Regions from separate parts of the Runella salmonicolor genome, predicted to be linked through region 1. Evidence: riboswitches for the same ligand, from Rfam matches in the RefSeq annotation. Region 1 holds a riboswitch; each other region holds the start of a gene.

Region 1 (10,077 bases):
ACGCAAACCCAAATGGGGTTTCATGTAAACAGTCTGGGCCTGTGCTCCAATGGACACAATCACCAAAAGTAGAAGTAATCTAAGGTTCAAATTCATGATACAATTCAAAAAGTTAGTTTATGGTGGTTTTCAAACCACTTGGCTGTGTTAGTGACAACCTCACTATTGTTTATGTGATTGATTATTAATTGTTTGTCTTTAATTTAGCCGTGGGTCGGTGGGATAATGCGACTTGACCCGGTACTCGCCGCCCATTTTTCGTAAAACTGCCCTCCAAAATTGATCAACTGGGGTGTCAAAGATAAAGCTAGCATCCGTGTCGGATACAATCCAGGCGTTTTTGCTGAGTTCTTCGTCCAATTGTCCCGCTGACCATCCTGAATATCCAATGAAAAAACGCAAATCTCGTTCGGTTATTTTCCCGACGTTGAGCATGCTCATAATTTGTTCAAAATCGCCGCTCCAATATAAATTATCACCTACGGGCACGGCATCTTCAATAAATGACAACCGATGAAGAAAATGTAAGGTGTTCTGTTCGACTGGACCGCCCAGATAAAGTGGCAGGTTGGTCACAACGGGCTCTTTCAGAACGTCGTTAAGGTGTAAGTTGGTGGTTTGATTAAAGACCAATCCAAAGGTTCCATGTTCGTTGTGTTCGCACAAAAACACCACGCTCCGTTCAAAATTGGGGTCACCCAAAGTTGGTTCGGCAATTAATAATTTTCCTTGGGCAGGTTTTAGCGGCGGCATTTGGTCCTGGTTCAGTGTCTCTTTTAGGGAGATAACGAAATAAAAATCAAAAATAGTGGATTTTCAAGAACAAATGAGCACGTTGTGACTAAACCGCTTCCAATTTTTGTGCTTTGAAGGCAGGACGCGGCCTGATATTCAGGGTTTGAAACATCTCTTGGTCGGCATCAACATCAGGATTGGGGGTTGTTAGCAGCTTTTCTCCCGCAAAAATAGAATTGGCCCCTGCCATAAAACAAAGTGCCTGTTCTTCCATCGTCATATTGACACGGCCCGCCGAGAGACGAACCATGGCTTTAGGCATCAGAATGCGGGCCGTGGCTATCATCCGAATCATATCCCAGACCGATACGCGTTTTTGATGCTCCAGCGGCGTGCCTTCTACGGCCACCAGGGCATTGACAGGCACCGATTCAGGAGCCTGTGGAAGCGACGCCAGGGTATGAAGCATTCCGATGCGGTCGTCGTGGCTCTCGCCCATGCCGATGATACCGCCTGAGCAGGCCGAAATTCCCACTTTCTGCACGTGATTGATGGTTTGGAGGCGGTCGTCGTAGGTACGGGTTGAAATAATATCGCGGTAAAACTCCTCGCTTGTGTCGAGGTTATGGTTGTAGGCATAAAGCCCAGCTTCTTTCAGTTTTTGAGCTTGGGTTTCGGTCAGCATTCCCAACGTGCAGCATACTTCCATGTCGAGTTGATTCACGCCTTTGACCATTTCCAGTACTTTATCAAAATCGCGATTATCACGGACTTCGCGCCAAGCGGCACCCATGCAGAAGCGCGTGCTGCCCGCTTCTTTGGCGCGTTGGGCGGCACTTAATACTTCATCCACTTCCATCAATTTATGGGCTTGTACTCCCGTGTGGTACCGCGCAGCCTGTGGGCAATAGGCGCAATCTTCGGGGCAGCCCCCCGTTTTGACAGACAGCAAGGTACAGACCTGTACTTCTTGAGGGTCGTGGTGTTGGCGGTGAACCGTGGCGGCTCGGTAAATCAACTCCAAAATAGGAGATTCGTAAATTTCGCGTACCGCGTCTTTCGATAACGTAGGATTCATCTTGCGCAATGACTTTAAATGGGCAACAAATCTGTGAAAAAATAAGTGGAAGTCAAGTGTTCTCCTTCGGCATTTTGAAAATGATAGGTCTTTTCGACGGTTTCTCCTTTTTGAAAATCAATGGGTTGGGAAAAATAAGGAGCTTCAAAAACAAAGGTGTGAAATTCGCCGTTTTCGCCACAGGGGTCGATATTGGCGGGCAATTCGCTGACAAAATCGCGGTCTAGCACGCGGCCACAAAAGGATTGGTCCAACACATTTCCGTTTACGCTGACGACGATGGTTTTGAATCCTAAGCCCCAAAATTCTTCCAGCAATTCCATCGAAGGACGTTTCCAGAGGGGAAATATTCCTTGCATTCCAATGGTCGCCAGTTGATTTTCGCGGTAAAGGCGCAAATCTTCCAGAAAAATATCGCCAAAAATGGATTTTGTGATGCCCGCGTCGGCTAAGGGTTGGAGAATTTGAGCCATACGGAGTTGATATTCTTCCATAGACGTAGTTTCGGGCAGGCGCAGCTTGAGCAGTTCGATGCCGAGCCGTTGGGCCTGTTGGTCGAGCAGTTCTTCGCGCACGCCGTGCATCGAGATTCGTCGGAAGGAGTCGTTCAGTGAAGTCAGGAGGTAACGAACGTCGTAGGCTTTGTTTTGCAAACTATGATACAATGCCAGCGCCGAGTCTTTTCCTCCCGACCAATTCATAAGAGCCGTCTGCATTATTCAGCAACGGCCAGTTTGGGAAAACGCATTTTCAGAACTTCAAAGCCGCCAAAAAGCAAAGCGCTGTATGCCAACGTACCCGCCAGAAAATTACGCATAAACGGCGCGCCCTGCGTGAGGCATTGCACAAACCCAGTCCAATCGCGCGTGAGGGGCAGACCCGTGCGCAGATCAATGCCACCGCTCAGCCACACGCTGCCATCCGACAAGACCCAATGCGACAACGTGGCAATGACGGCGACCAAAACGACGTTTTTGACGTTGATTTTTTGTAGTAACACTTTTCCGTAAAAAACAATCAGCGCAAAAATGCCGTATACCCAATACCAGCCTTCGTAGATGATGCCGTAGCGGCCTTGGTAAATGACGGCGTTGATGAGTAAATCGCTGATAAAAAGGGTGATAAGCGGGAAAGCAAAGGCTTTCCAACGGGTACTGAAATACGCGCCGCTAAACAGCGCCATCGCGCCAAGCGGTGTAAAATTGGAAATGGGCGAGAGCTGCGCCACGTTCAGAATACGAATCAGCGCTGCGGCCAACATAAAGCACAGCAACGTCAGCAGACGGGGATTGAGGGTGTTTTTCATACTATTTAAAAGAATAAAATCGGTTTAGCTGCGCATCCTCCGTGCGCGGCGACTAAATAGTTCATTGGGCAGGTCTCCTGACTTGTTTCATCGCCCTTGCACCTTCCCGATTTACGTTTGAAAATCAGTGGTTTATGCAGTTGTTAAGAGCGACCTTGGATGAAACTTACAGTTGCGGGGACAGTCTCCGTTTTGCACGGAATTCCCTTTTAAGCCGTCAAAGCCTGCCACGAAGCAGGCATGAGGCACCCAAGACGAATACAAAAGTAGGGAGAAGTAGGGAGTGAGGGGTAGGAAAGGCGGATTTATTTTTTGAGGGAGGGGGGATTTGCTTTTAGGTGGTAAATCGTGTCAAAGCAAGAAACGAGACACTTAGACACTTTTTAACTTTTTTACTTCCCCCGTTTTTTTGTTGATTATAAGAGTAATTTCAAAAGGCGAGCCTCCCATTGATATACCTATTTGGTAGTTTCTTCTTTTTAAACTCCCATCTCTATGGTAAGTCTCCACCCACCTTCCTCTTCTCTTTTGTTCAACAAATACCCGATCACCAACCTCATTCAACAAAGCTTCCAGTTGTTCGGGGGGAATTTCGTTTTTAATTATTTTGCCCTTTGCATCACGTTGATAAATCAAAATAACCTTTCCCCACAGATGCGCATATTGTTGGGGGGGATTATCTTTAAAGCTATCGGTCAGTCTTGCTACTAATTCAATTCTTTTTTCTTCCTTTCCACTATCTGGATATACATGCATTTCATAAACACCCATGTCTTTGTACATCTCATTCGCTTTCTTACAATTGATGATGAACTCGCCAATTGCATCAATAAGAATCGGGTCTTTAATTTGGGTTTTTTCGCAAGTCTGTGCCAGAGCAGAAACCCAAAAACAGCAGAGTAAAAGCGTGATTATAACTCTCATTATTTTATCAGGTTAAAACGACTTTATTTCATATGTCTTGAGTATTCGAAAAATACTTAGTTTCTGTATATGTATTTACATAAATTTCTTTTAAAGAAGAATCATTCAACTAAGCTTTTTTTATAAATGTAATTAAAAACAATAATATTCTCCCATAATCTTTAGGTAAAAAATGAGCAGAAAGATGATAGTAATGATTGAATATCACGATAGTAATACTAATCAATATTGTTCCATTTTTTATCAATTATTGCTTTTTCTAAATCCCCTAAAGTTAACTTATGCTTAGAACGTTTTGGTAATGGAGTTCCATAAATAAGTTGCTTAAACCAATCAATGTTAATCAGCAGTCCTTCATCGTCAAAATATTTTGAAAATTCAAAATTAGAGAATTCAATATTAAATTTTCTAAAAAAAGATTCCATAAACTCAATTGCATCGTCACCTGTCAATGATAAATCGCGCTCTAATTGAGTCTCTCTCGTTAACTCTTTTCTATATTTCCACCGTGTAGTGTGTACAAAGCTAATTAAATCACTAAAAATATCTTGTTCCATATGCTAACAGTCTTGAGTTATTTCATTGAATTTAGAAGTAGTTTTAAACAAAATAGAAACTAAATCATAAGCTAAAATCCCCCAACCAATGACAGGTTATGACAATCTCAAGACACACGTATGAAGTTACACATGAGGAGTAAGAATATTTTTTTAAACAAAAAAGCGAAGCCACAAACAAAAAAGTGGCTTTGCTTGATTCATTTACGCTCATCTTCAAACAGATTTCAACTTTCTTACTTCTCCCGTTTTTTTGTTGATTAAAAGAGTAATACTTGTAGGGGAGCCTCCGCCCGATATGATTTGCTGAAAGCTTCTTTTTTTTAAACTTCCATCGGCATTATAGGTTTCCACCCACCGTCCCCTTCTTTGTTGTTTAATAAATACCCGATCACCAACCTCATTCAACAAAGCTTCCAGTTGTTCGGGGGGAATTTCGTTTTTAATTATTTTGCCCTTTGCATCACGTTGATAAATCAAAATAACCTTTCCCCACAGATGCGCATATTGTTGGGGGGGATTATCTTTAAAACTATCGGTCAGATCTATCCACAAATTAATTCTTTTTTCTTCCTTTCCACTATCCGGATGCACTCCCATATGTATAACCCCCATATCTTTGTATATTTCATTGACTTTATTACAGTTAATAATAAACTCACCAATAGCATCAATGAGAATAGGGTCTTTAATTTGGGTTTTTTCGCAAGTCTGTGCCAGAGCAGACGAGAAAAAGTAGGAAAGTAAAAGCGTGATGTAAAGTTTCATTGGCTTCATTTTGTGAGCGAATTAAAGATATTGCCTATCATCCCAAGACATACGCATGAGGAGTAAGGATATTTTTTTAAACAAAAAAGCAAAGCCACAAACAAAAAAGTGGCTTTGCTTGATTCATTTACGATAATCTTCAAACAGATTTCAACTTTCTTACTTCTCCCGTTTTTTTATCGATTAAAAGGGTAATACTTGTAGGCCCACCTCCCATTGATATACCTATTTGGTAGTTTCTTCTTTTTAAACTCCCATCTCTATGGTAAGTCTCTACCCACCGTCCTCTTCTTTGTTGTTTAATAAATACCCGATCACCAACCTCATTCAACAAAGCTTCCAGTTGTTCGGGGGGGACTTCGTTTTTAATCATTGCGCTTTTTTCATTAAATTGATGAATCAATATAATTTTCCCAAAAAGATGGGCATAGTGTTGGGGTGGATTTTCTTTAAAGCTATCGGTCAAGCTTGCCCATAAGCTAATTCTTTTCTCTGCTTTACCACTATCGGGATTTATGCCCATGTGTATAACTCCCATGCTCTTGTACATTTCATTGGCTTTATTACAATTAATAATAAACTCCCCAATAGCGTCAATGAGAATAGGGTCTTTTATTTGGGTTTTCTCGCAGGTTTGAGCCAGAGCAGACGAGAAAAAGTAGGAAAGTAAAATCGTGATGTAAAGTTTCATTGGCTTCATTTTGTTAGCGAATTAAAGATATTGCCTATCATCCCAAGACACACTTACGTGTGTTACGCATCAGTTTTTAAACAAAAAAGCGAAGCCACAAACAAAAAAGTGGCTTTGCTTGATTCATTTACGCTCATCTTCAAACAGATTTCAACTTTCTTACTTCTCCCGTTTTTTTGTTGATTAAAAGAGTAATACTTGTAGGGGAGCCTCCGCCCGATATGATTTGCTGAAAGCTTCTTTTTTTTAAACTTCCATCGGCATTATAGGTTTCCACCCACCGTCCCCTTCTTTGTTGTTTAATAAATACCCGATCACCAACCTCATTCAACAAAGCTTCCAGTTGTTCGGGGGGGACTTCGTTTTTAATCATTGCGCTTTTTTCATTAAATTGATGAATCAATATAATTTTCCCAAAAAGATGGGCATAGTGTTGGGGTGGATTTTCTTTAAAGCTATCGGTCAAGCCTGCCCATAAGCTAATTCTTTTCTCTGCTTTACCACTATCGGGATTTATGCCTATGTATATAACGCCCATATCTTTATACATCTGATTGACTTTATTACAGTTAATAATAAACTCACCAATGGCATCAATGAGAATCGGGTCTTTTATTTGGGTTTTCTCGCAGGTTTGAGCCAAAGTAGAGGAGAAAAAGTAAGACAGTAAAAGCGTGATTATCAATCTCATTATTTTATCAGGTTAAAACTAAAATTACAGTTGCGGGGCAGTTTCCGTTCTGCACAGAATTTCCTTTTAAGCCTTCAAAGCCCCCTACGAAGTAGACATTAGGCACCCAAGACGAATACAAAAGTAGGGAGAAGTCGGGAGTGAGAAAGGAGACTTTATTTTTTGGGGAGGGGGCTTAGTATTTTTGAAAAAGCCCTTCTTATCCTATTTTATGGGAGTTTCCTGATCATAAAATTCAAGGATTTTTATTAAATCACTTTCGACGGAATAATCCAAACGATTAGATTTAACAAATTCCGAAATCATCGACGCTTTGTCACTTAATGCCTCCAAAACCGCCGATTTTTTTCGTTTGATAGGACTTATTTGTCCCTCTTTTACGAGGTATAGCTCTTCTTCCCGGACAAATTTTGATGATTTTACGACTGACCCAAATTCAGTTTCGGAGATCATTTTGGTTTGAATATTTTTCAACAACTTCGTGTGCTTATCATACAGAACTTGGTAGAAATGACGCGGACCTTGCTCGCCGATTGGGGGGAATCCGCACCGAAAAGTGGCTTGATTGAGTTTAAATTCAGAAATTTGTGCGGCATCCAATCGGAGTAGTTTGGCCGTAGAAGGCTGCTCGTACTCAAACTCATTTTTGTAGGCATCAAATCTTGCTTTGGGGTACCGATACCACTTCCCATTTTGCCGTGACTTGGTTTCTCCTTCCACAAAGGAGTCGTTCCAGTAAGGTGTTCCTTCAACGCCCGAAAATTTTGTTTCTAAAGCGGGTTGCCCATCCCCTTTGCTGACAAAACGGCCCTGGGCATACCCGTTATGTAAACTACACACAACAATGGCTACTAAAATATAAAGTCTCATCCTAGTTTTCGCTAAGTACGTAATAAAATAAAAACGCATAAAAAGGCACCAAAAATACAAGAATCCAAATAGCTGTTTTTTTTACAAGCGGCGTATATGTTAACCAATTAAGGTATTCCAAAAATACTCCCATTAAAACACAGGCTATGCCTATAAATAAAAAAAAATATCTCAAATAAGAATTATTGAACGAATTGGGATTGGTTAGACAAACAAAAGTCAACACTCCACCGGTACATAAAAAAACAAGCGTTATTATAGGGTGAATTACGGGTTTCATTGGGTCTAAAATTGCAATAAGTTTGCCTATAATTTGATATTACAGGCAAACTTAAATGTTGTTTGTGTATAAATGTAAATAAAAATACTACTACCCAATCTTTAGGTAAAAAATAAGCACAAAGGCTGTAGCAATGATGGAACAGACTATCATCGCTATTTGATTCTTTTTATTAGCATTATGATTTGTGAAGACTCTGTATGCCAAAAATAATTGCAGACATAAACCTAATAGAAAGAACAAAATTACCCATGTTTTTTTCATAGCAAAAGCCTCAATGCCGCCGATTAACCAAACACCTACGATGTTACCAACTACTACGTAGATAACATCCCTAACGAGGGTTTGCTTGTTTTTCTTAAGTTCTTGGTGTTTTTGTTTCAATTCTGTTTGTGTCATGGTATTAAGTGTTTAAATTAATGACAACAACCTCCATAAGTTTGTTCGGCTTTTCTAATGCAGTCGTTGGCCCAACCTGCACCTCTTAATGCAGGTACTGCCAAACCTGTTAACCAACTAAAACCTAAAATTACAGTTGATCCGCCTATACAACCCCATAAATGACCTCTCATACTTCCACAACAATCGGTTGATTTTGCAGTTTTAAAACGATCTCCGTAAGAAGTAATACAATGTTTCCATATTTCATTTCTGACTTCATCAGATAGGTTTGGTAAATTATTATATTTCTTCATGACAGAGATTTGGGCAGTATTTAATGCAGTTAAAGATTCTTGAAAGTCAGCATTAGTCTGTATATTTCTCTTTTTTAGAAGAAATAAAATATCGTCATTGCTTTTTTTTTCGTTTAGTTCAGTCAGCATACCTCCCCATTGATTTTTTGGAATGTCTTCATAAATATAGGATACTTGTACTGAAAAATCAATTTGACGATCAATAAGAGTAAATACTAACGGGTCTTTAGACATTTGTATCTTATACTGTTCAATTACAAAATTCTCATTTTCAATTGAAGAATCGTTTTGACAGGAAAAGATAAATAAAAATAGTAGAAAATAAATAAAAGGAAAAGATTTCATTTTTGTTGAATTTTAAGGTTGAACATTTTCTTTAATATTTGTCGTTGCGCTTCAACACCACAAACATAGCGGCTCAACCATTATCAAAATAGAGCAAAACTACCTCAAAGAATGAGGTATAATTCCCTCAAAATAGAGGGCTATTTCATTACTTCCTTTTTGAGTAGGTGTAAAAACTCTTGGTGTTGGATAGCGAAGCGTCGCAATGCCCGGCAACCACCAAGATATAGCTTGTCGGCAATGCGCTCTTTGTAGTTGGCTATACTTTTGGGTTTGATACGCATGGCTTTGGCAATCTCAACGGCGGTGAGGTCGTCGGCTAAGTGAATCAGAACAATGACCTCTTGTGAGGTAAGACCGGCCAATGATTGAACGTTTTCAGGCTTGATGCGGGGCTGTTGGTACGCAAGTGCCAACAGTTTTTGAGAGAGAATTAAAGACATGTTTTATGGCATTGGGTTCTATAAATGTAACTTTATCTATAGTTTCCCATAACGTAGCACCGTGCCCATAAAACTAGAACAGAAAATAGTGATTCCAAAATAAAATAATGAAAAAAGTGGCCAAATAACGGTGAAACCTAACTATTTGACCGTGAAATGACACTGCTATGGCCGATTGTCAGATGTTTCACGAATTAGATTTTTTTGTTTTTGTCACAAAAAATCCAGACTTAAAAGACATATTTTGTGTGTTTTGTGCTTCTTGTGTTCTTCGCAAAGGCTAAGATAATGTAAACACAAAATGCCTATTTTTGCTTTTTCGTAATCAACCTCCCGTATGAATTCTCCGCTGCCCAAACCCACCTTTGCCGATTACCTGCATTTGCATTTTTTAGTACTTATCTGGGGCTTTACGGCCATTTTGGGGAAACTGATTAATCCGCAACTTTCGCGTATTAGTCTCACGTTTTTTCGCACGCTGCTGGCGGCCGTTGGTTTGGCGGTGGTGCTGTGGTTGTGGAAAGAATGGAAGCGCGTACCAGCCAACGACCGTTGGGCCATGCTCGGCGTGGGGGCTATCATGGGGCTGCATTGGCTGACGTTCTTTGGCTCGGCGCACGTGTCGAGTGCGTCGGTGTGTTTGGCTGGAATGTCTACCACGTCGCTTTTTACTTCATTGTTGGAGCCGTTGTTT
Region 2 (10,077 bases), on a different contig from region 1:
CCCGTTTCCATATTTGACAACGGAACAACTTTTACGGTACTCCTCCCCTTGTTGCCCAATTTGACCGTCAGCGAAGATAAATGAAGTTATCATTGAAGCATATTCCCCTGCCTGGTTTTCGCATCCGCCAACAGACCAAACTGCATTTTTTGTTGTTGTTTTCGTGGTTTATTCCATTACTTACCTTTTGGATGGTTGGCCCCGACTATCTCAACAAACCCTTTGTTTTCATTGCAGCTACCAGCCTTAACTTAAGCATTGCGGCGACCTGTCTCATTACCCTCGATTATTTTACGCAGCAAATCATTCAACGGTACCCCGACCTCAACCAGACAAAAAAACGGGCAGGATGGTTACTACTTACCTTTATGATTGTCACTCCCATATTCATTCTGGGGGGCATTTTCTTGTACGATTATTTTCATCTGTTTGGCTATAATCACAATCCTCGCATCACTATACAAATTTTTATTCTGAATATCGGGGCAAACCTCCTCTCGGTGGGAATCGACGAAACGGTATATTCGATCAATAAATGGCGAGAAAACGCGCTTGAAAAAGAGAAACTGCAACAAGAAAACCTACAAAGCCGATTTGATAGCCTCAAAAGTCAGGTCAATCCGCATTTTCTCTTCAACAGCTTGAATTCGCTTTCGTCGTTGATTGCCGATGAACCCGCACAGGCCGAGATTTTTGTGGACGAAATGGCCAAAGTATACCGCTATTTACTGCAAACAAATTCGCAGGGGGACCTGACTAGTTTGACTCATGAACTCAAATTCATTGAATCTTATTTTCACCTGCTCAAAACCCGCTACCGAAACGGGATTCATTTGGAGGTTAATATTCCAGAATCTTTTTATTCCTGTCAAATCCCGCCTCTTACCTTACAAATACTGGTCGAAAATGCGGTAAAGCACAACGTCATTGTGGCAAGCCGTCCTTTGCATTTGGAGATAACAGGACTTGACGGTCATTTGTTGCAAGTTCGAAATAACCTCCAACGCAAAAATACCCGCGTAGCATCTAATCAAATCGGCCTGTCAAACATCATGGCCAAATATCAATTATTAACCCAATCAAAACCCGTTATTACTGACCATGATGGGTTTTTCACTGTTGTATTACCCCTAATTGTTGCGACGAAACATGAACGTATTAATCGTTGAAGACGAAGAATTGGCCGTCAAAAAACTGCAAAAACTCATTGCCGAGGCCGACGCATCACTCACCGTAGTGGGCATCACGGCAAGTATTGAAGAATCGGTCGATTGGCTAGAAAACCACCCCGCCCCCGATCTGATTTTTATGGACATCGAATTGGCCGACGGACAAAGTTTTGAAATTTTTGAACAGGTCAATGTACAGAGTACCGTCATTTTTACCACCTCCTACGATGAATACGCTTTGCAGGCCTTTAAGGTCAATAGCATTGATTATCTGCTAAAACCGATACAAAAGGAAGATTTACAGCGGAGCCTGAAAAAATTGCGTGATTTGCGCGGAAACCAACCGACTGAGGGCGTGCCGTTTAGCATCGAAAAATTAATCAAAGAATTGCAGTTGCAACAGCAGCCCGTTGAGTTTCGGAAACGATTTCTGGTACGACAAGGCCAAAGATTGTTGTCCATCGAAACGTCAGAAATTGCGTATTTCTTTACCGATGAGCGCTTTAGCTTCTTCAAAACGCACAACAATCAAAAATTTCTGGTTGAATATACCCTCGACGAATTGGCGGGAAACCTTGACCCACACCAATTCTTTCGGATAAGCCGGAGCGTCATTGTTACGCACCAAGCCGTCGAACAGATTCAGCCTTATTTCGGCAATCGTTTGTCCCTGAATTTACACCCAACCTTCGAGAAAGAAGCCATTGTTAGTCGGGAAAAGGTGAGTGATTTTAAAAAATGGATGGGTAAATAAAATGCCCTTAATTGACATTTTTTCCTGCTTTATGAGGGCAAAGTTCGTCGGTGCAATGCCCATAAAATACAAGTGAATGTTGTAAAACTTGCGTTTGAAACCAGTCACCAACGGTATTTTCGATGGAACCCATGCGCGGGTCACAAAATTCTTTCACGCAGTGACAGTCCAAACAAACTACGTGGTCGTGTTGCCGACTGCCGAGCGTGCGTTCATAATGCGACGCGGGCGAATTGCCAAATTGGTGTTTTTTAATCAGACCCGCTTCCGCAAACAGTTCAAGCGTGTTGTAAACGGTTGCCATGCTGAGGTGAAATCCTTTTTCCAGCAGGATTTCACGCAGTTGGTTGGCGTCAAAATGATGATGGTCGTGGTGCGAATATATTTCTTCCAATATCGTATACCGTTCTTGGGTACGGCGGAAGCCTTTCAACTCCAGAAACTGGTCCAGTCGCAACGTAGCTGCTCGAAGGTGTGAAGTGTGCATAATCTATAAATAAGAATAGCGGGTGCATCTATGTCACAAATTTACTTTTATTTAGATTAATTACAAACAATAGAAAAGAAATCTTTAATTCAAACGCAAAGAACGTCGGCGAGGTTTGGAACCTCGCCGACGTTGTAAATGAAAGATACATTCCAAAACCAAAACGCCCAATTATTCTACTCTTCCCCCCCCGCTAAGCAGCTACTTACTTTTCTTACCCTTGTTGAGAGGGTCTTTTTTTCAAATCTTTAAAAGATAAAATGTGTTATTTTATAAGAAAAAAGGCTATTTTTAAATTACAATACAATATTAATATAGACTTTTTATCTATTCTTATTCATATAATTAGTTTTTATGTCTTCTAATATTTTCTTCCCTTATTTTTGCCAAAGTTCTTTCATTATAATTGCCGTTTGGAGGTTTCTGACTTACTTTTTAAAGTGTCAGAATTAAAAAGGAATCGTGTGTAAATCACGAGCTGACGTGCAACCGTAAGCAGCACCTTAGAGCGCTGCGAGCCGAGACACTCGCCCCCAAACGTTTTGACCCATGCTTTCACGACCTAAAGCAGTAGTCAAGCAAAAGGGAAGGACAATAAGTTACCCAAAATTTATTGTTTCAATCAACTCCTTTTAAGCAAATGCTAAAAAACAACCTTGGCTACCCCCGCATTGGTAGCCAGCGCGAGCTCAAAAAAGCCTGTGAATCCTACTGGACAGGCAAAATCTCCCAACAGGAATTGCTGGCTGTGGGTGCATCCCTGCGCCGTCAGCATTGGGAACTGCAACGAACGACGGGTATCGATTTGATTCCTTCCAACGATTTTTCGTTGTACGACCATGTGCTGGATCTGAGCCTTACACTCGATGCCGTACCCGAGCGCTATCAGGCCGTCTTATCGGCTCATCCCCAAAACAACGCCCTCGACATGTATTTTGCCATGGCACGCGGATACCAGAAAGATGGACTCGACATCAAAGCCATGGAAATGACCAAATGGTTTGATACCAATTATCACTACATCGTTCCAGAATTTACCAAAAATCAATCCTTTCGTCTCGCATCTAACAAGATTTTCAATGAATTTGAGGAGGCCTTGCAATTAGGTATTTTGACCAAGCCCGTTTTGTTAGGACCCGTTTCATATCTGTTGGTGGGCAAAGAAAAAGAGGAAGGCTTTCATCGGTTAGACCTGCTCCCCCAGCTGCTCCCCGTTTATTGTCAAATACTCGAACGGCTCCACGCCGCTGGTGCCGAGTGGGTTCAGTTTGACGAGCCTTGTCTAGCGCTGGATTTGACGTACAAAGAAAAGGATGCATTACGATTGGCCTATGGAACCATTCGGGCCCAATTTCCAACCCTAAAAACGCTGCTAACCACTTATTTTGACGGCTTACGCGACAACATCCTGACCGCTTCTCATCTATCCGTCTGTGCATTACACGTTGATTTGGTTCGTTTTCCGAGCCAATTTGACGACCTATTGATTGCCCTGAAAGAGCCCATGTCGCTGTCGCTAGGAATCATCGATGGGCGTAATGTTTGGAAAAATGACTATGCTAAGTCGTTGCAATTCATCCAAAAAGCCGTGGCAAAACTGGGCCCAGACCGGGTCATGATTGCCCCTTCATGTTCGTTATTGCATTGCCCGTCAGACTTAGCATTGGAAAAAGACCTGCCCCAAGAAATCAAAAACTGGCTGGCCTTTGCCAAACAAAAATTGCAGGAAATAACTGATTTATACGACATTGCTGTAAATGACAACCTGAATGCATTGGCAGAGAATCAAGCAGCGCTTATGAGCCGTAGAACTTCGCCGTTGATTCATAAACAACACGTAAAAAAACGAGTGACGGAGCTTAAAGAGAAAGATACCCAGCGCAAAAGCCCTTTTGAGGTACGACAAAACAAGCAAAAGTCCCTGCTGAATCTTCCACTTTTTCCTACAACCACCATTGGGTCTTTTCCGCAAACGGAAGATGTGCGTCAACTTCGAGCAAAGTATAAAAAAGGGGAACTGACACCCAAACAATACGAAGCAGCCATTGAAGAACACATTCAAAAAGCGGTAATGTGGCAGGAAGAACTAGGATTGGACGTTTTGGTTCACGGTGAGTTTGAACGTAACGATATGGTAGAATATTTCGGAGAACAACTCGAAGGCTATGTTTTTACCCAAAACGGCTGGGTACAGAGCTACGGCTCACGCTGCGTAAAACCACCGATTCTTTACGGCGACATTGAACGTCTACAACCTATGACGGTTCGTTGGACGGTCTACGCGCAGTCACTTACCCAAAAATACATGAAAGGTATGCTGACGGGCCCGATTACGATATTACAGTGGTCGTTTGTACGCGATGACCAGCCCCGCAGCGATACCATGATGCAGTTAGCGCTGGCTATTCGGGACGAAGTAGCTGATTTGGAAAAAGCGGGCATCAAAATCATTCAAATCGACGAAGCCGCCATCCGAGAGGGATTACCACTTCGTAAAAGTGACCGCAAAGCATACCTCGACCACGCCGTGCAAGCGTTTCGTTTGTCGGCGGCGGCAGTGCGGGACGAAACCCAGATTCACACCCACATGTGTTATTCGGAATTCAGTGATATTATTGAAAATATTGCGGCCATGGATGCCGACGTAATCACGATTGAAACATCCCGCTCGCAGATGGAGCTGTTGGATGACTTTGCTGGTTTTAATTATCCCAACGAAATCGGGCCTGGCGTGTACGACATTCACAGCCCCCGCGTGCCCACGGTGGAAGAAATGGTTGGATTGTTGAAAAAAGCATTGACGGTACTCCCCGCCACAAACCTGTGGGTCAACCCAGACTGCGGCCTAAAAACCCGTAAATGGCCCGAAACCGAAGCCGCTCTCAAAAATATGGTGGAGGCAGCTGGCAGAATACGTAGGTTGGTAGAACAGGAATCTTATTCGTAATGATTACTTTTCATTGGCAAAGTTGAAGGCTTTGCCAATGAAAAGTTCACCCATCGCCCCTTATTGAAAAAAATCAATTCAAATTTCGCTCCAATTCCAACGCCATCGGCACCAAGACGTGGTCTTCAATGATGGCGTGTTTGCGCAGTTCCATCTCAAACAACTCAACCTGATTGAGAAAAATTTTATACGGCAACGGCAGCGCCTGATTGCCCGAATAGCGCTTAATCAAGGTACTTACTTGTTCTAATTCATCTTCAATGCACGCGTGCGCCTCCATAAAACCACAAATACTGAAGTCGGGATTTGAGGCCAATTTCAGCGTGTTTTGTACCCCCTTGGAGGCCTTGATTAACAGCTGAATGTACGGGAATAAATCTTTCTCTTCAAAGCGAATATGGTCAATTAATTTTGCTTTATAATTATTAAAAAAGTAGGCCAAACTCGCCAATAATTGATAACTCTCGCTGTACTTACTGAAAATATCCACCAACGACTGTTCGATTTCGGGCAGCTTTTTCATAAGATAATACCGATGCGTTGCCTGTAAATACGTCAAAATTTCCTCAAGCGAAAACTTATACATCTTTTCAAATGGAAAGCCCTCTGAATTAGTATACAAATCCTGAATGAGTTCCACTAATTCAGGATCCATATCCATCGTTTGGTGCAGCTCTCCCGCCACCATACCAGGTTGATTCGAAGGTTTTACTTCAAACCGTTCTAATACAAGCTGATGTACCTTTTCAGAATCGATAAACTCGTTTATTGCGGTCATTATTTTGGGGTTTGAGTTTAAGCAAATTTAAGAAAAAACAACCCAAAAAGTATAATTATATCAATATTTTTTTTAATTTTTCTTTACCCCCTTCCAAATTGGCCACAATCGTCTATTTTACCCCTATTAATTGCTAATTATTTGATAACCATTGGCTTTACTATGTTTCAACATATAATTTTTTCCTACTCACTCACAAAAGAACAACCTCATACCGCTTTAGTCAACCATTATCCTAGGGATATTTTTTAACCAAACTCTTACCCATATACGCTACGTACTTAAAAGTTGAAATACAAAAAACCCAGTGAACTGGCAGAAACACCAATTCACTGGGCCGGTTGAAGAAATCCTAAAGGCGAACGGTGCTAACTTTGATTGTATTCAATTTGTTGGCCTGCTTCACTTCATAAGCAACAATGGCCTCATTGTCGGTCACCAAAACGCTCGCATTGGTTCCGTTTTCGGAGTTTTCAACCCAACGTGTTTCAGAAACATTGTTGGGGCTAATTTTCCGAAGTCCAATCAACGTAACCCCTTCTTCACTTTTTTCTTTGACTTGTTCCCACACCACCACCGACGCATTGGGGGCGGTCACGAGGTACGAATTTTTGGCCGTTGGGTTATCCAAAACAAACAGGCGTTTCCCTTCGTTGGTCACCACGCGCAAACCAGACGAATTGGTGGCGGTTCCCGAAAACCAAGAAATCAGGACACTTTCGCCAAAAACACTGGAACTCGCTCCGCTGTGCGGGCAACCTTTCAGTTGCCATTGGTCGTTGAAAAGAATTTGCGATTTTGAAAAAGTAGCGCCATTATCGGCTGAGGTCATTTTGGCAATGTCCCGAATATCGTTGTTATTGTCACGGTAATAAACGTTCAGAATGCCTTTTGAATCAACCAACAAACTGATATTGCAGCAATCGCACACCACGGGGTCAATGAGTTTTTCTTCCTGAAAAACACCATTTTTTGTAATCACCATCCGCAAATCTCGCTCTTCGTGTTTGGTGCTGTTTTTTACATCTTTCAGATAAGCCACCGCAATTTCGTCATTTGGCAATACCACGGCGTCGAAAAAACCTCTCACCAAAGGCGTTGGGTCACTGTCGACCGAAACTGGCGCTGTCCAAGTATTTCCTCCATCTTTTGAAACGGTGTATCTAATTTGCGACTCTCTCTTGGGTCGGCCGCCACTCGCAGGAGCTGCTGCGGGTTTATCATGGTTTGCGTGGCCGCCTTCGTGGGCCGTTGGAGCGGGTTTTTGCTCTCTAGGCGGCGTAGCTGCTCCCGAACGGAAAGAAAAAACCGCCGCCATCGTTCCATCTTTTTTGAACAACAATTTCGGACGAGCCAATCGGCCATTGCCCAAACCAGCATCGGCAAAAATCAATTTCTTGTCAGAAAACGTTTTTCCACCGTCTTTCGACACCGATAAGTAAAGATAAACCACGTTTTTATCGTCTTTCTCGGTCCAGTAAAGCACCGCCTCGCCTTTGTTATTTTTGGCGAGCGTTGGCAAAGCGTAGGCACGACTTTCGTCGGCAAAAAGCGGATTATTAGCCCCTGAAGGGACGTTACCCGCAAGCAGGAACATAGTGAAAACTAAAAAAAAGAGACTTTTCATTTTGTATATGTAGTGATGAATTAAACGCTAAAAAGCTTTTCGTTTGGACTCAGGTGGCCGACAAATGTAGTGTCTATTTATAATTATTCCAAATAAATTCAAGGCCACCTTATTAAACTATCTGAACGGTTTAATCAGAAGATACCGATGTAGTGATTACCTGCTTTGTTGACAAGCTTTGCTCCTTTTGTCACCGCTCCCGTTTTTTTGTTAAAGATGTAGATGTTTCCGTCTTTGCCAACGGGCGTAACGGCCACAAAAACTTCATCACCGCTCACCAAAATACCCTGGTATTGTCCAAAATTCAAATCAGCATCGTATTCAATATTGACTTTGGTGGCCGTTTTGGCATTCAAGTCCAAGCGAGCGATGTAGCCTTGCTCGGTGCCATCGTGGGTATAAAGCGCATAAGCGATACCGTCACCCGCATATTTCCAACTATCAACGTATGCGTTTTTAACGCCCAGCGCGGCATCTAAACTAAAGATGTACGAGTTATCGTACTCGTTGTTGGTATTAATTTTGAGGATGTGCGAACCTTTGCTGTCACGCTGAGTAGCTTGGTAGATATTTCCATCTTCTGCCACAAAAGCATTAGGACTACGGTAGCCGCTGTTGTCGCCAAAACTTACCGTTGAAGTAATGACTTTCGGGTTTTCGAGTGACGGATAATCCACAACAACCGATTTGGTCCCTAAGCGGTCAAAAGTACTTTCAGTAAGGCCCGTAGCAGGGTTGTACTTACGCATCCATGTGCCGAGAATGAGTTTATTTTGTGCTTTGTTGAGTAATGGAGCATCGAAACGAAAAAAACAGTGGCCTTTTAATTCTTCTTCGGCCAATAAAGGAACTTGGTATTGTTTATACCCATTTATCAACACTTTTTGCAGGTCAAGTGATAGCACAGTTGCTGTACCTCGATAATATTGAAACGGCTTGGTTTTATCGGTAGCGTTGTTGGCGGCAATGTTTGCAATATTTAATGCAACCCCCGTTTTATCTCCATCCATCAATTTTGACCAACGGGGCGTTGTGGTAGCATATTGAGAAATATTTACCGTAACGTCTTCTTGTACAAAACTTCCTGCTCCACCTACTTTGTAGCGGGCAAATTCTCCTCCATTATCTCCCGAATAAGCAATATTGAAAAGCGTATTTCCATCTTCCGAAGATTGTAAACGAGCAGTTCTGGTAGATTTTACGGGAAAACCTTGATCATAAACGCTTATTGACACATTCGGGTTTCTTGCATCTTCTTTACTCACCGAATACACGACCGTGCCGCCGTTTCCATCGCCTGCGGTGGTTCCCATCAAGGCACCCGCCACCGTAATCCATCGACTTTGGTTGGTTACGGGGTCAACATCATCGGCCGAATCCGATTTATCACAACTCGCCAAGGTAAATGCCGTAATAACTGTGGTATAGCGTAAAAAATTTGTTAACTGAGTTTTCATTGGATTTTGATATGGATTGGTTATTAAAAATGATTGATTAAATAGTTGATTTTCAGATAAAAAGCGCGACCAGGCTTCTGAACGGCAAAGTTGTCGTACGCCTGACGATCAAAGAAGTTTTTGGCATCGGCGGTAATGACAAACTTATTATTAGGAAAGGCGTAGCTCAAACCAATGTCCTGAATGTACTGGCGTGGGGTTCGGAAGTCTTCAATTTCTAGCCACGAAGTATAAAACCGCTCGACAAAATGGAAACTGTAATACAGATTCAACGCGGAATTTTTCAGGAACAGGTTTTTAAGCGTGTACTGAACATTGCCGTTGGCGGTCCAGTAAGGTTCGTTGGGAAGCTGCTTATTGAAGTAGGGATATTCTCGCCCGTTTTCGTCGAATTGAACATTGAAAACTGAGTTGAATTTTGACATATTTACCCCCACAATCAGCTTATTATCAAACGTATAGCGAAAATCTGACTCAAAACCGATGGATTTGTTTTTCCCAATGTTTTCGTAAGGATTGGTTTGCAGGGCATCATTCACCCTTGGGTTGATTCTTTGGGTTATTTTGTCGCGTGTGTCACGAATAAAGCCCGAAACAGTGAACGAATATTTGTGTTTTCCCGCGTAAAAAGTGCCCGCATTCAGCCCGACATTTAGATTATTGCTCACCTCAGGACGAATCCCAAAGTTTTCTACGATATTTTCTCCTGGGCTTCCAAATACCTCATTTTCAGAAGGCAAACGCACCGCTTTTTCGGCGGAAGCCAAAAGGGTATATTGGGGCGTAATCGCGTACGATAAAGCCATCCCGTATCCTTTGGCGGTTTTATGGCTATTGGTTCGGTTTTCAGTACGCGTG
Region 3 (10,077 bases), on a different contig from region 1:
CTTTGCCCGCCAATCCACCGATGGCCCCCACATGAATATCGTAGTTCATCCGAAAAGTTTTATCGGCCAACGTCGCGTCTTTGAAGCGTCCGTAAATGTGATTGACGGGCAACTCCTGCAATGAGTATTGGTCAAAATAGCGATAATCCGTTTTCCAAAAGGTGCCTTCTTCTTCGTTGATATTCACCGCAATAGAAGAGGAATCTGTTTCAGGAATGTGCACTTCCAAGGTCTTGGCGTTGGGGTGTTCTTGTTGCATTTGATGCCAAATCCGATCAATGGCGGGGGCTGGAGAAGAAGGCAAAATGGGTTGGGTGATGGCGGAAATAGGCTCCTCAAAAAGCAGTGATTTATCTCCTCCCAGCCTAGTATAAACCGAACTCGCAAACCACTGAAACCCCCATACCAAGCCCGTTGCGGCCAAAATAAGGATGAAAAAAGCCCCATAAAAACCCAAAATGTTGTGCAAATCGTAGTTTTTACGCTTCCACTGCATTCCTTCTCTCCACCGAAACCAAACGCGTTGTTTGGCCGCTGCTCGGTTTTTGGGCCACCACAGCATAATCCCCGAAATAAGCATCACCACAAAGGCCAGCGTGAAATACGCCACTACGGGTTGGCCAATATTGGGAGGTAACCACAGATAAAAATGCCCCTGCAACACAATCCGAAAAAAGTCTGCATCCATATCTTTGACTTTCAGCACTTTCCCCGTATAAGGATCGAGGTACACGATGTAATAATACGACGGGTCGAAGTGAAAAAATATGGCTTGAGCGGCTTTGGCATTGCCCGAATACATGATGGCATGAAGATGCTTGTGGGGCAACTGTCGGGTGGCTATCTCCTTCAAAACAGAAGGAGATAACTGAACAGAAGCCCTCGGCTCAACGTATCGGAAGGACTCGGTCGCATTCAGAATTTCTTCCTGAAAAGCGTACAAACATCCCGTAAAGCTGATGATAAACACCACAATCCCCGACGCCAACCCAAGCCACAGGTGCAGCAGTCCAATGATTTTTTTGAACTTCATGGTTGATTAAAATTTATAACCAATGCTAAGACGGCTGTTGCGGAGCGGCTCGGTTTGCCAATAGTACGCGTTCAACCACGTATAGGGCGCGCCCGAAAACAAGTACTCATTCAGTAAGTTGTTGACATTGAGCGCCACCGTCAGGCGATTGCTCTGCCACGACACGGCTCCGTCGAGGCGGAAATAATTGGGGAGCGCCTGGTTCGTTCCGTCAAATACGTACCACGACGAACGGTTTACCTGCCACTGATAGCCCAACGAAGCGCCCAAACCTTTCAGGTGGCCATTGCTAACGCGGTACGAAAGCCACGCGTTGGTGATGTGCTTTGTTGCCCCCGCTACGGCCACACCCACCTTCTTTTCGTCGGTATCTTTGGTCACTTTTGCGTCGGTGTAAGCATAATTTAGGGTCAAATCGAGGCCTTGGAGCAGTTGGCCGCGCAAATCAAACTCCACTCCTTTGGTTTTGGTTTGCCCCAATTGAATTGAAAAATTCGGGTTGTTTGGGTCGGCGGTCAGGACGTTATTTTTGGTAATTTGGTACAGCGAAACGGTCGAATTCCAACGCCCACCCATCCATTCTTTTTTCAAACCCGCTTCGGTATTATTGCCCGTAATGGGGTCAAAACTCTTTCCATTCACATCCGCCCCTGCCTGCGGGATAAAGGCCTGGTCGTACATTGCGTAGGCAGAAGTGCTTTTATTCAAAGAAACGCTCATACCTATACGTGGCGTAAATTTACTGCTTTTTACACTGCCCGAATACGGGTCATAGTCTTTGGCAGTGGTGTATCTTCCCGCCAGGGTCAGCCGAATTTTTCCATCCCAAAAACGCAGTTCATCTTGCACGTATAAGCCCGAATAACTTTGTCCATAATTCACCCCACGGCTCCGAAGGCTCTTCGAACGGTCAAATACGGGTAATGAATCTGCGGGTACTGTTCCGTAGACGGGATTATAGATATTGAAAGGAACGGCCCCTTTCAACGTACTGCCCTGCGCCCAATCGGCAAAATATTCTTTCTGCCCCATGTCCAGCCCCGCCAGAATACGATGCGTAACACCACCCGTTTTGACGTCTCCGTTCACAAAAATCTGCCCTATTCTATTGATTCCCAAGGCATCCCAGATACTAATACCGCGCAGAATTGTCCCGTCGATATTTACCGAACTGGGCCACATACTTGTCCCGATTTGGTTGTAATTATAGTACGCCAATTGCCCCGTCAGTTTCCAGTCTTTGTTAATTTGGTGATTCAGTATCAATAATAAACTGTGGTCATTGATGTTGGTTGGGTCTAAATTAGGCTCCGTCAGGGTAAAGTTTACGGGCAAGTGCTCGTAGGGCTTTTGCGAAAACACGTAGGCCGAGCCAATCATCGACATTTGTGAATATTGATACGTGTATTCGGCCGTCAACGAGGTTTTCTCGTTGATTTTGTACTTAATCACGGGTACCACCGAATAGCGATTGTTAAATTCATAGTCGCGGTGCGAGCCTTTCATTTGGCCCATCAAGTTGAGGCGGTACTGCAATTTTCCGTCTTTGCTCAGCAAGCCGTCAAAGTCGGCGGTGGCGCGGTAGGTGTCAAAACTTCCCAACGTCAGCGTCATTTCTCCTTTGGTAATGCCCGTTGGCTTTTTCGTTACCACGTTATAAAACCCGCTAGGCTCGCCGTTGGCCATCATAAAACCCGCCGGGCCTTTTACAAATTCGATGCTTTCTACCATGCTCATGTCTTCGGCAAGCGGTCCCCAAGGCATCTGAACGTTCATACCGTTGCGAAAAGCCGCAATTTGCGAGCCGCGCATGTTCAGCAATGCGTAGTTGTCCCAATGTTCGAGGCGGGTCACCCCGCTCACGTTGCGGGTTACGCCTTCGAGCATGTCAAAAATTTGTTGGTCGTTAATCAACGCTTTGGTCAGTACCTGAATATTTTGGGGCGTCTCAATCAACGGCGTCTTTAACCGCAGCGAAACCGAAGGCATATCGGCATTGTATTTATTGGGGAAAGCCGTCACGACCACTTCTTCCAATTGGCGCAGATTTTCTTTCAATACTACGTTTACGTCCGACACCTGCCCCGCCGTGACCGTCACGCTTTGAGTTTGGGTCTCTAGCCCGACAAAACTCACCTGAAGTGCGTAATTGCCCGCTTTCACTTTTTCAAATAAGAATTCACCTTCTTGGTTGGTCACGGTTCCTTTGCCCGCTCCTTTCAGGTTTACGTTCACAAATTCGGCCGCTTTGCCGTCGCTCGTTGTGATGCGGCCTTTGATGGTTGCGTGTTGGGCCATTGCCCAGCAGGATAGGAATAAAAATGCAAGGGAAAGGTAGATTTTCATTGTTTTAGTGGGGATACAAATAAGGTTCATTTTTATAAAAAGAGGTATGACTGATTGGTAAAACAACTGGTAAAAAATAAGTAAGGTAAAGTATAGTACGACAAAACAAAACCGCGTTGAAGCCAAAGCATCAACAACCTAAAAAATTGTATTACAGCTAGATAACTAAAATACTAAAGGCATCAATTGACATGTTTGAGCATTTTCCGCGCCTCTACCGTGAGGGCTACTTCATTCATTAGTGTGAGCAACTCACGCAGTTCGTCGTGAGAAAAAAGGAGATAAAAATTGGATAAAGGCGTGTAATGAATCAACTCTTTACCATGTGGCGTTTCATAGGTTTCCATCATTCTTTTTTCGGTCAATAATTGCCGAAACCACTCAAATTCACTTTCATTCAAACAAAACATAATGTTCTTAAAAGCAATGTGATAAACCTTACAGATTTCACATACGCCTACGTATCCGTACTCTTTTTCGAGAAGGGTTTTAAAGGGATGTTGGTGTGTCATAAGAGTGCTGTTTTTAGGTAAACGCATAGCAATGGCAGGATGGATTATATCATTTCTCAATCACTCTCCTCCTTTTTCAAAAGTTAAACGAATGACTGTATTTATTTAGATTAATTATAAATAATGGACAAAGGAATAGACTATTTAGATTCAATCCAAATAATTTCGCTCTTTTTTTAAACCTCTTATTAAAATAACCAGTTTTGAGCCACAACTAAAATCGGCGACTTTTCATATTGGTACTTGTAGAAATCTTAATTTATGCAACATTGTTGCATAATAAAATTAATCCATCCATATTTGCAACATTGTTGCAAATAAAAATCTAAAGTATGAATAAGCAAAAGAAACTACCCGTTACGGTACTGAGTGGCTTCCTAGGAGCGGGAAAAACCACCCTACTCAACCATATTTTACACAACAGAGAAGGGCTAAAAGTGGCCGTGATTGTCAACGATATGAGTGAAGTAAACATTGACGCTCAACTGGTTGAACGGGAAAGTACCCTTTCCAGAACTGAAGAAAAACTCGTTGAAATGTCAAATGGCTGCATCTGTTGCACTCTACGCGAAGACTTGATGATTGAAGTGGAAAAATTGGCCCAAGAAAACCGATTTGATTACTTATTGATTGAATCGACGGGAATTTCTGAACCCGTACCTATCGCGCAGACTTTCACGTTTAAAGACGAAGAAAACGGCATTGACTTGTCCCGTTTTGCCCAAATTGATAGCATGATTACGGTCGTCGACGCCCTAAATTTTGCCAAAGATTTTGGTTCGGTCGATACCCTGCATACCCGAGCCCTCAATGAAGACCCGCAAGACCACCGCACCATTGTCAATCTTTTGACTGACCAGATAGAGTTTGCCGACATAATCATTCTTAATAAAACCGACTTAGTTTCTCAAGCTCAATTAGGTGAATTAAAGGCGATTATCTCGTCTCTCAATCCAGTCGCTAAAATCATTCAATCTAGTTTTGGCAACGTATCTACGTCGCACATTCTAAATACGGGGCTTTTTGATTACGAAAAAGCCGAACAATCGGCGGGGTGGATTCAAGAGTTAGAAAATCTCAAAACGGGCAAAACCCATACACCCGAAACGGTTGAATACGGCATCAGTTCGTTCGTCTTTCGCGAAAGCCGCCCGTTTCATCATGAGCGTTTTTGGCATTACCTCTCCAACGATTGGCACGCGGGCATTCTTCGTTCCAAAGGATTATTTTGGATTGCTTCCCGCCCCAATGAGGCCATCAACTGGAGTCAAGCGGGTGGTTCATTGCGGGCCGAAAGCGCCGGGGTCTGGTGGGCAAGTATGCCATTCAATCAACGCATTCGCTACGCGGCTTATGTTGACAATAAATCTATCATTGAAACCCGATGGGACAAGCGCTTTGGAGACCGCCAAAACGAGTTGGTCATTATCGGACAAGACCTCAATCAAGAAATCATCGAAAAAGAATTGCAAGCCTGTCTGTGTACAGATACTGAAATCAACGCGATGGAAACAAAACAGGTTTTTCCCGACCCTTTCCCCCTTTAAAGGGGACGGCTTCTCCCCTATTATTGGGGTACCTAATTGGCCAGAAATGACAATTGGCCGGGTTCCCCCCCTGAATATTGAAGCACCTTCTAACGTATTGTTTTATAAAGCCATTTAATTGATAATCAACGGGATTGTAAAAATAGAAGCACTCATTTTACTTTACTTTTCAAAAAAAATGAATGAATATTTTAAAAATAGAAGTTGACAAACGGATTCTTTTGCTCTACCTTTGAGCCAGTTATTGGTGCCTGATGTACGCCTCAGTGCGTGCCGATTGGCTTAATAGGGAATCCCGTTCAATTCGGGGGCTGTTCCCGCAACTGTATGTTTCAATACATTGTCGCTCACCTTTTAGTCACTGTTCTGAATTTAAAAAGAATGGGAAGACCAGCGCCAACGAAACAAGCCAGGAGACCTGCCAACAATCATTCTTGACGAGTCCTTACGGGTAATGAGGCAACGTCGAGCGTTCGATTTCACGTTCACATTTTCGGCAAAATACCTTGATTTACAAGCTCCTGCGGTTTGTTAGCTGCATACCTTTCATGGTATTAATGGCTATTGCTCCGCACCTCTACGCCCAAAAAGAGCAAAGCCTCTGCGAAGTAACCGTGCGGGGAGTGCGGCCCGAGCGCTTCATGGTGGGACAAAAAGTGCAGGAAATTGATTCGGTCCAACTGACACGCTTTCGTTACAGCACGCTGGCCGATTTCCTACAGTTTCAAAGCCCAGTGGCGTTCAAAAGTTACGGAGCAGGGCAGGCCACAAGCATTGCTTTTAGGGGAACTTCCGCCAATCATACAGCGGTGCTTTGGAACGGGGTGAATATCAATTCGCCGTCGTTGGGGCAAAGTGATTTTTCGACGATTCCCGTGGCGGGCTTCGACCAAATGAGCGTGCAGTACGGGTCGGCGGCAAGCTGCGTCGGTACCGATGCAGTGGGGGGCAGTATTCAACTACGCTCCGTACCCGATTTTAGGCAAAAAGGGCTTCAAACCTTGGCCGCTTTTCGCCTCGAAAGCTCCGAAAATTATACGGGTCAGGTAGGGCTACGTTTCAATCAGAATGCAGGCAAGAATTGGACAATTTCGGGCAAAACCCTTTTATACGGCAGTATATTTAATAACTATTTCGGGAGCGAACCCCAACGCACCCGCCAAGGCGAAAGCTATTCGTTTGAGCCCACCCGAACTACCCAAAAAGGCGCGGTGCAAGACCTGTATTGGCAACATCAAAAAGGCAATCTATTCTCGCTTAATCTCTGGCTGACCGACAATACCCTCACCATTCAGCCCCATCAAGTTCCGTTGCGTGAAGTCACCCGTACGCAGGCCTACCGCGTGCTGGGTTCGTATCAGATTGGCAAAACGCTGATACGAACGGGCTTCATCCGGGACGTGATTGATTACGGAAAAGGAGAAAATCTAACCCCCAGCCATACCGAAATCGACCGTTTTATTCTCCGTACCGAGCACGATTTTTCGTGGATTCAAAGCTGCGACAAAGGCACTAATCTCAAAATTGGGGCCGAATTGGTGCATTATAATGCCCGGGTGGATGGCTACGGAGATGAGGTAAAACGAGAAAATCGGGCCGACTTTTACGCCTTACTCCGACATCAGTTCAACGGAAAACTCAGCGCATCGCTCAACCTGCGGCAAGCCTTCGTAACCCGATTTAGCCCCCCCTTTACCCCGTCGTTGGGGGTGGAGTACACCGCGTTTACGCGTCCGCTTACCAAAATCAGTTTAAGCGGAAATACCTCCCTCAGTTACCGTGTACCAACGCTGAATGAGCGTTACTGGGTCAATTTGGGCAACCCTGAACTCCGCCCCGAACGCGGTTTCAACAAAGAAATCGGCGTGACTTGGAAACAACGGCTGGCCGAAATGAATCAATTTTCGGTATCCATCACCGCGTTTCATAACCTCATCGACGACTGGACTTATTGGAATCCAGAACGCAATTATCGGGTCGAAAACCTCCAGCAGGTACTTTCCAAAGGGCTTGAATTTACGTTTGGCTTAAAAACCCAATGGCATAAAACGCAGTTGGATGCCAACCTAAATTATGGTATGACCGATGCTTCGCAACAAAAAACCTACGGGCCTTACACCCAAGACTTTATCGGAAAACAACTCATTTATGTGCCACGGCACACGTTTGGAGGAACACTTACCGCCACCCACGGTAAAGCCTCTCTCACTGTGCAACAGCAATTTAATTCGGAGCGTTACAGCACTTTTGACCACTCGGGTCGGCCTTTTGCCCCCTATTATTTGCTGAACGCGGTGTTGAATTATCAATTTCAAAAAAGAAACTTTCGCAGCGATGTCGCGCTTCAGGGAAACAACCTAACCAACACGGTGTATCCCAATCTCAAGAAAAACGCGATGCCCTTAAGAACACTATCACTCAACGTTATTTTTTATTTTCAATCAAAACAATCCACAAATGAATCGTAATTATCTGCTTATTATCAGCCTTTTAAGCGTTGGCTTCTCCGCCTGCAACACCCCCGACCCCGTGCCGTCGCAACCCTACGACAATGGTGTACTCGTCATTAATGCGGGAAATTTTCTGGACAACAACGGGTCTATTTCTCTGGTACAACGAACTTCTACGACCGCCTCGTATGACATTTTTCAGAAAGAAAACAGTCGTACGCTTTCGGGGAGCTTGAGCGGTTATGCCGAAGTCAACGAAAAGGGCATTATCCTCGTCGATAACTCCACGGCGGGCAAAGACGGCATCGAAATCGTCGACGCCAGAACGTTTAAAAGTCTGACGTCAATTCCATCCACCGAAGTGGAAAACCCACGGGCGGTGGCCAAAGCAACCGATACCAAGGCCTATGTTACTTGCTGGGATGCTACGGGTGATTTTTCTAATTTTTACAAAAACCCTGGCTACGTGGCCGTGCTTGATTTGACCGCCAACAAATTGACCAAGAAAATCCCCGTCCAAAACGGCGCCGAAAGCATTTTAGTCATTGGCAACGAAGCCTTTGTGGGAAATACGGGAAGCGGAATGACAAAAATTACCGTTATCGACATTGCCACTGATGCCGTTAAACAATCCATCGAAATTGGCCGAAATCCTGACTTGGTGGGTCTTGATGTCAATAACAAACTTTGGCTGTATGCGGGAGGAGAAATGGTACGGCTAAACACCCAAACCAAAACGGTGGAAACACGTTTTAAAATTACGTCGCCCAATGCGTCAAAATCGCCCAGTTCGTTCACGTTGAGTGCCGACAAAAAGACCATTTATTTCACCAATTCATTCTACGACGCGGCCGACGGCTACCTCCAAAAAGGCGAAACCTATAGCTTTTCCATCGATGCGGCGGCCGTAGTGGCTGATAAACCTTTCATCAATCGGTTATTTTCAGGTGGGTTGGGCGTTGACCCGCAAACGGGCGTAATTTATGCCGGTTTGGTGCCCTCTTTCAAACAAGCTGGCTATGTTCTCCGCTATCAACCCAACGGTACATTGATTGATTCGGTCAAGGCCGAAATCGCACCGAGTACTTTTTTCTTTAAAAAATAATACCCGAAGCCCGTCGGACGGTTTTGAACCGACTGACGGGTAAGTCAATACCCATTAACAGCCATGATATTTTAAGTCCGAAGGGCAGGCCGTGTGGGTCTGCCTTTTTTTGCTTAAAGTTGAATAATAACTTCTTGCCAATAGTGTAGTCATTACCCGTCGGTCGGTTCAAAACCGACTGACGGGTAGACGGGTAGATACAACTGACGGATAAATTAATACCTTAATTTAGGTTCGACCCAAAGGGCAGTTAGGCAAAGCAAAAAAAGCCCAAACCACGCCCAATCTGGCAATTTGGCGGTCATCTGTTGCGTCGTTCCTGTCGAATATTTCGACTGATTGCTCTTGTGCGCTTGCACGCTCTCCGCCATTCGGGCCGCATTTGATACTGTAGTTTCATTTTCCTCTACGTACACTTCCAACGAATCCTGAAAGGGCTGCCAACCCGATTTTCTGAAGGTATAGTCCGTACCATAACTAAGCGAGTTGAGGGCAGAACGTTGGAGTGAAACCGTATCTTCAGCCACCGAAACGGTCGGGAGAGGTTGCGAAAATTTATTCAAAACCAAGCTAGCACGCGTGTCTTTCCAAAGCGGGGCAGTCACTACAATATTCCCTTCTTGCGCGGGCACCAACGCCTGCAAAATACCCGACCAAATTTTATCATAAGCCAAGCTATCGCCGCTTAATTTCAACGAAAAAGTTTCGTTTAATAAACTAAGACCCACCATTCCACCCGTTTTTTGCACGGCGACGGGATAGCCCAAAATATTTTTTTGGTTTGGATTTTCTGCCAATCGGTACGGCAAGGCCGTGAGTCCGTTTCCTACCAAAACACTTTCATCATTGGAGCTCTTCTTTAGATTCCATTTTGTTCCCAGCGCGGCATTCACCTTTTTTGCAGCTTGCTCAGGATTCGTTATGTTGTAAAACAAAACACTTTTCCCATCCGAAGCGGCCTTTTTCACCAACGGATGGCCCGCATTTTCGGGGTCGGTAAAGACAATATCGGGCACAAAATCTTTTTTATTTTTTACCTGATTCATAGATACACTCATTTGAGTATTCTTAGCTACGGCCGTTA

Evidence for each region. Region 1 has a riboswitch for cobalamin ahead of NCI00_RS11950 (DUF6580 family putative transport protein). Riboswitches for the same ligand answer to the same signal wherever they lie in the genome.
Region 2: another riboswitch for cobalamin. It lies ahead of metE (5-methyltetrahydropteroyltriglutamate--homocysteine S-methyltransferase); the one in region 1 lies ahead of NCI00_RS11950 (DUF6580 family putative transport protein).
Region 3: another riboswitch for cobalamin. It lies ahead of NCI00_RS06420 (TonB-dependent receptor plug domain-containing protein); the one in region 1 lies ahead of NCI00_RS11950 (DUF6580 family putative transport protein).

What each region holds. Positions count from the first base shown of each region.
Region 1 covers NZ_JAMZEL010000004.1:101,670-111,746, forward strand. The annotation lists gene NCI00_RS11930 (porin family protein) at 1-96, opposite strand, end outside; gene NCI00_RS11935 (YqgE/AlgH family protein) at 199-753, opposite strand; gene bioB (biotin synthase BioB) at 842-1,813, opposite strand; gene NCI00_RS11945 (Dph6-related ATP pyrophosphatase) at 1,828-2,529, opposite strand; gene NCI00_RS11950 (DUF6580 family putative transport protein) at 2,529-3,119, opposite strand; cobalamin riboswitch at 3,170-3,385, opposite strand; gene NCI00_RS11955 (hypothetical protein) at 3,492-4,043, opposite strand; gene NCI00_RS11960 (DUF1493 family protein) at 4,262-4,600, opposite strand; gene NCI00_RS11965 (hypothetical protein) at 4,817-5,368, opposite strand; gene NCI00_RS11970 (hypothetical protein) at 5,508-6,059, opposite strand; gene NCI00_RS11975 (hypothetical protein) at 6,199-6,750, opposite strand; gene NCI00_RS11980 (hypothetical protein) at 6,955-7,620, opposite strand; gene NCI00_RS11985 (hypothetical protein) at 7,991-8,299, opposite strand; gene NCI00_RS11990 (hypothetical protein) at 8,317-8,940, opposite strand; gene NCI00_RS11995 (LuxR C-terminal-related transcriptional regulator) at 9,081-9,383, opposite strand; gene NCI00_RS12000 (DMT family transporter) at 9,721-10,077, shown strand, end outside.
Region 2 covers NZ_JAMZEL010000002.1:151,759-161,835, reverse strand. The annotation lists gene NCI00_RS29495 (sensor histidine kinase) at 1-84, shown strand, start outside; gene NCI00_RS06480 (sensor histidine kinase) at 81-1,169, shown strand; gene NCI00_RS06475 (LytR/AlgR family response regulator transcription factor) at 1,150-1,923, shown strand; gene NCI00_RS06470 (Fur family transcriptional regulator) at 1,931-2,410, opposite strand; cobalamin riboswitch at 2,811-2,959, shown strand; gene metE (5-methyltetrahydropteroyltriglutamate--homocysteine S-methyltransferase) at 3,051-5,357, shown strand; gene NCI00_RS06460 (hemerythrin domain-containing protein) at 5,431-6,135, opposite strand; gene NCI00_RS06455 (sialidase family protein) at 6,488-7,762, opposite strand; gene NCI00_RS06450 (DUF4374 domain-containing protein) at 7,897-9,219, opposite strand; gene NCI00_RS06445 (TonB-dependent receptor) at 9,243-10,077, opposite strand, start outside.
Region 3 covers NZ_JAMZEL010000002.1:139,927-150,003, reverse strand. The annotation lists gene NCI00_RS06440 (PepSY-associated TM helix domain-containing protein) at 1-1,033, opposite strand, end outside; gene NCI00_RS06435 (TonB-dependent receptor) at 1,040-3,379, opposite strand; gene NCI00_RS06430 (DUF6686 family protein) at 3,562-3,891, opposite strand; gene NCI00_RS06425 (GTP-binding protein) at 4,224-5,438, shown strand; cobalamin riboswitch at 5,667-5,878, shown strand; gene NCI00_RS06420 (TonB-dependent receptor plug domain-containing protein) at 5,996-7,906, shown strand; gene NCI00_RS06415 (DUF5074 domain-containing protein) at 7,896-8,993, shown strand; gene NCI00_RS06410 (hypothetical protein) at 9,209-10,077, opposite strand, start outside.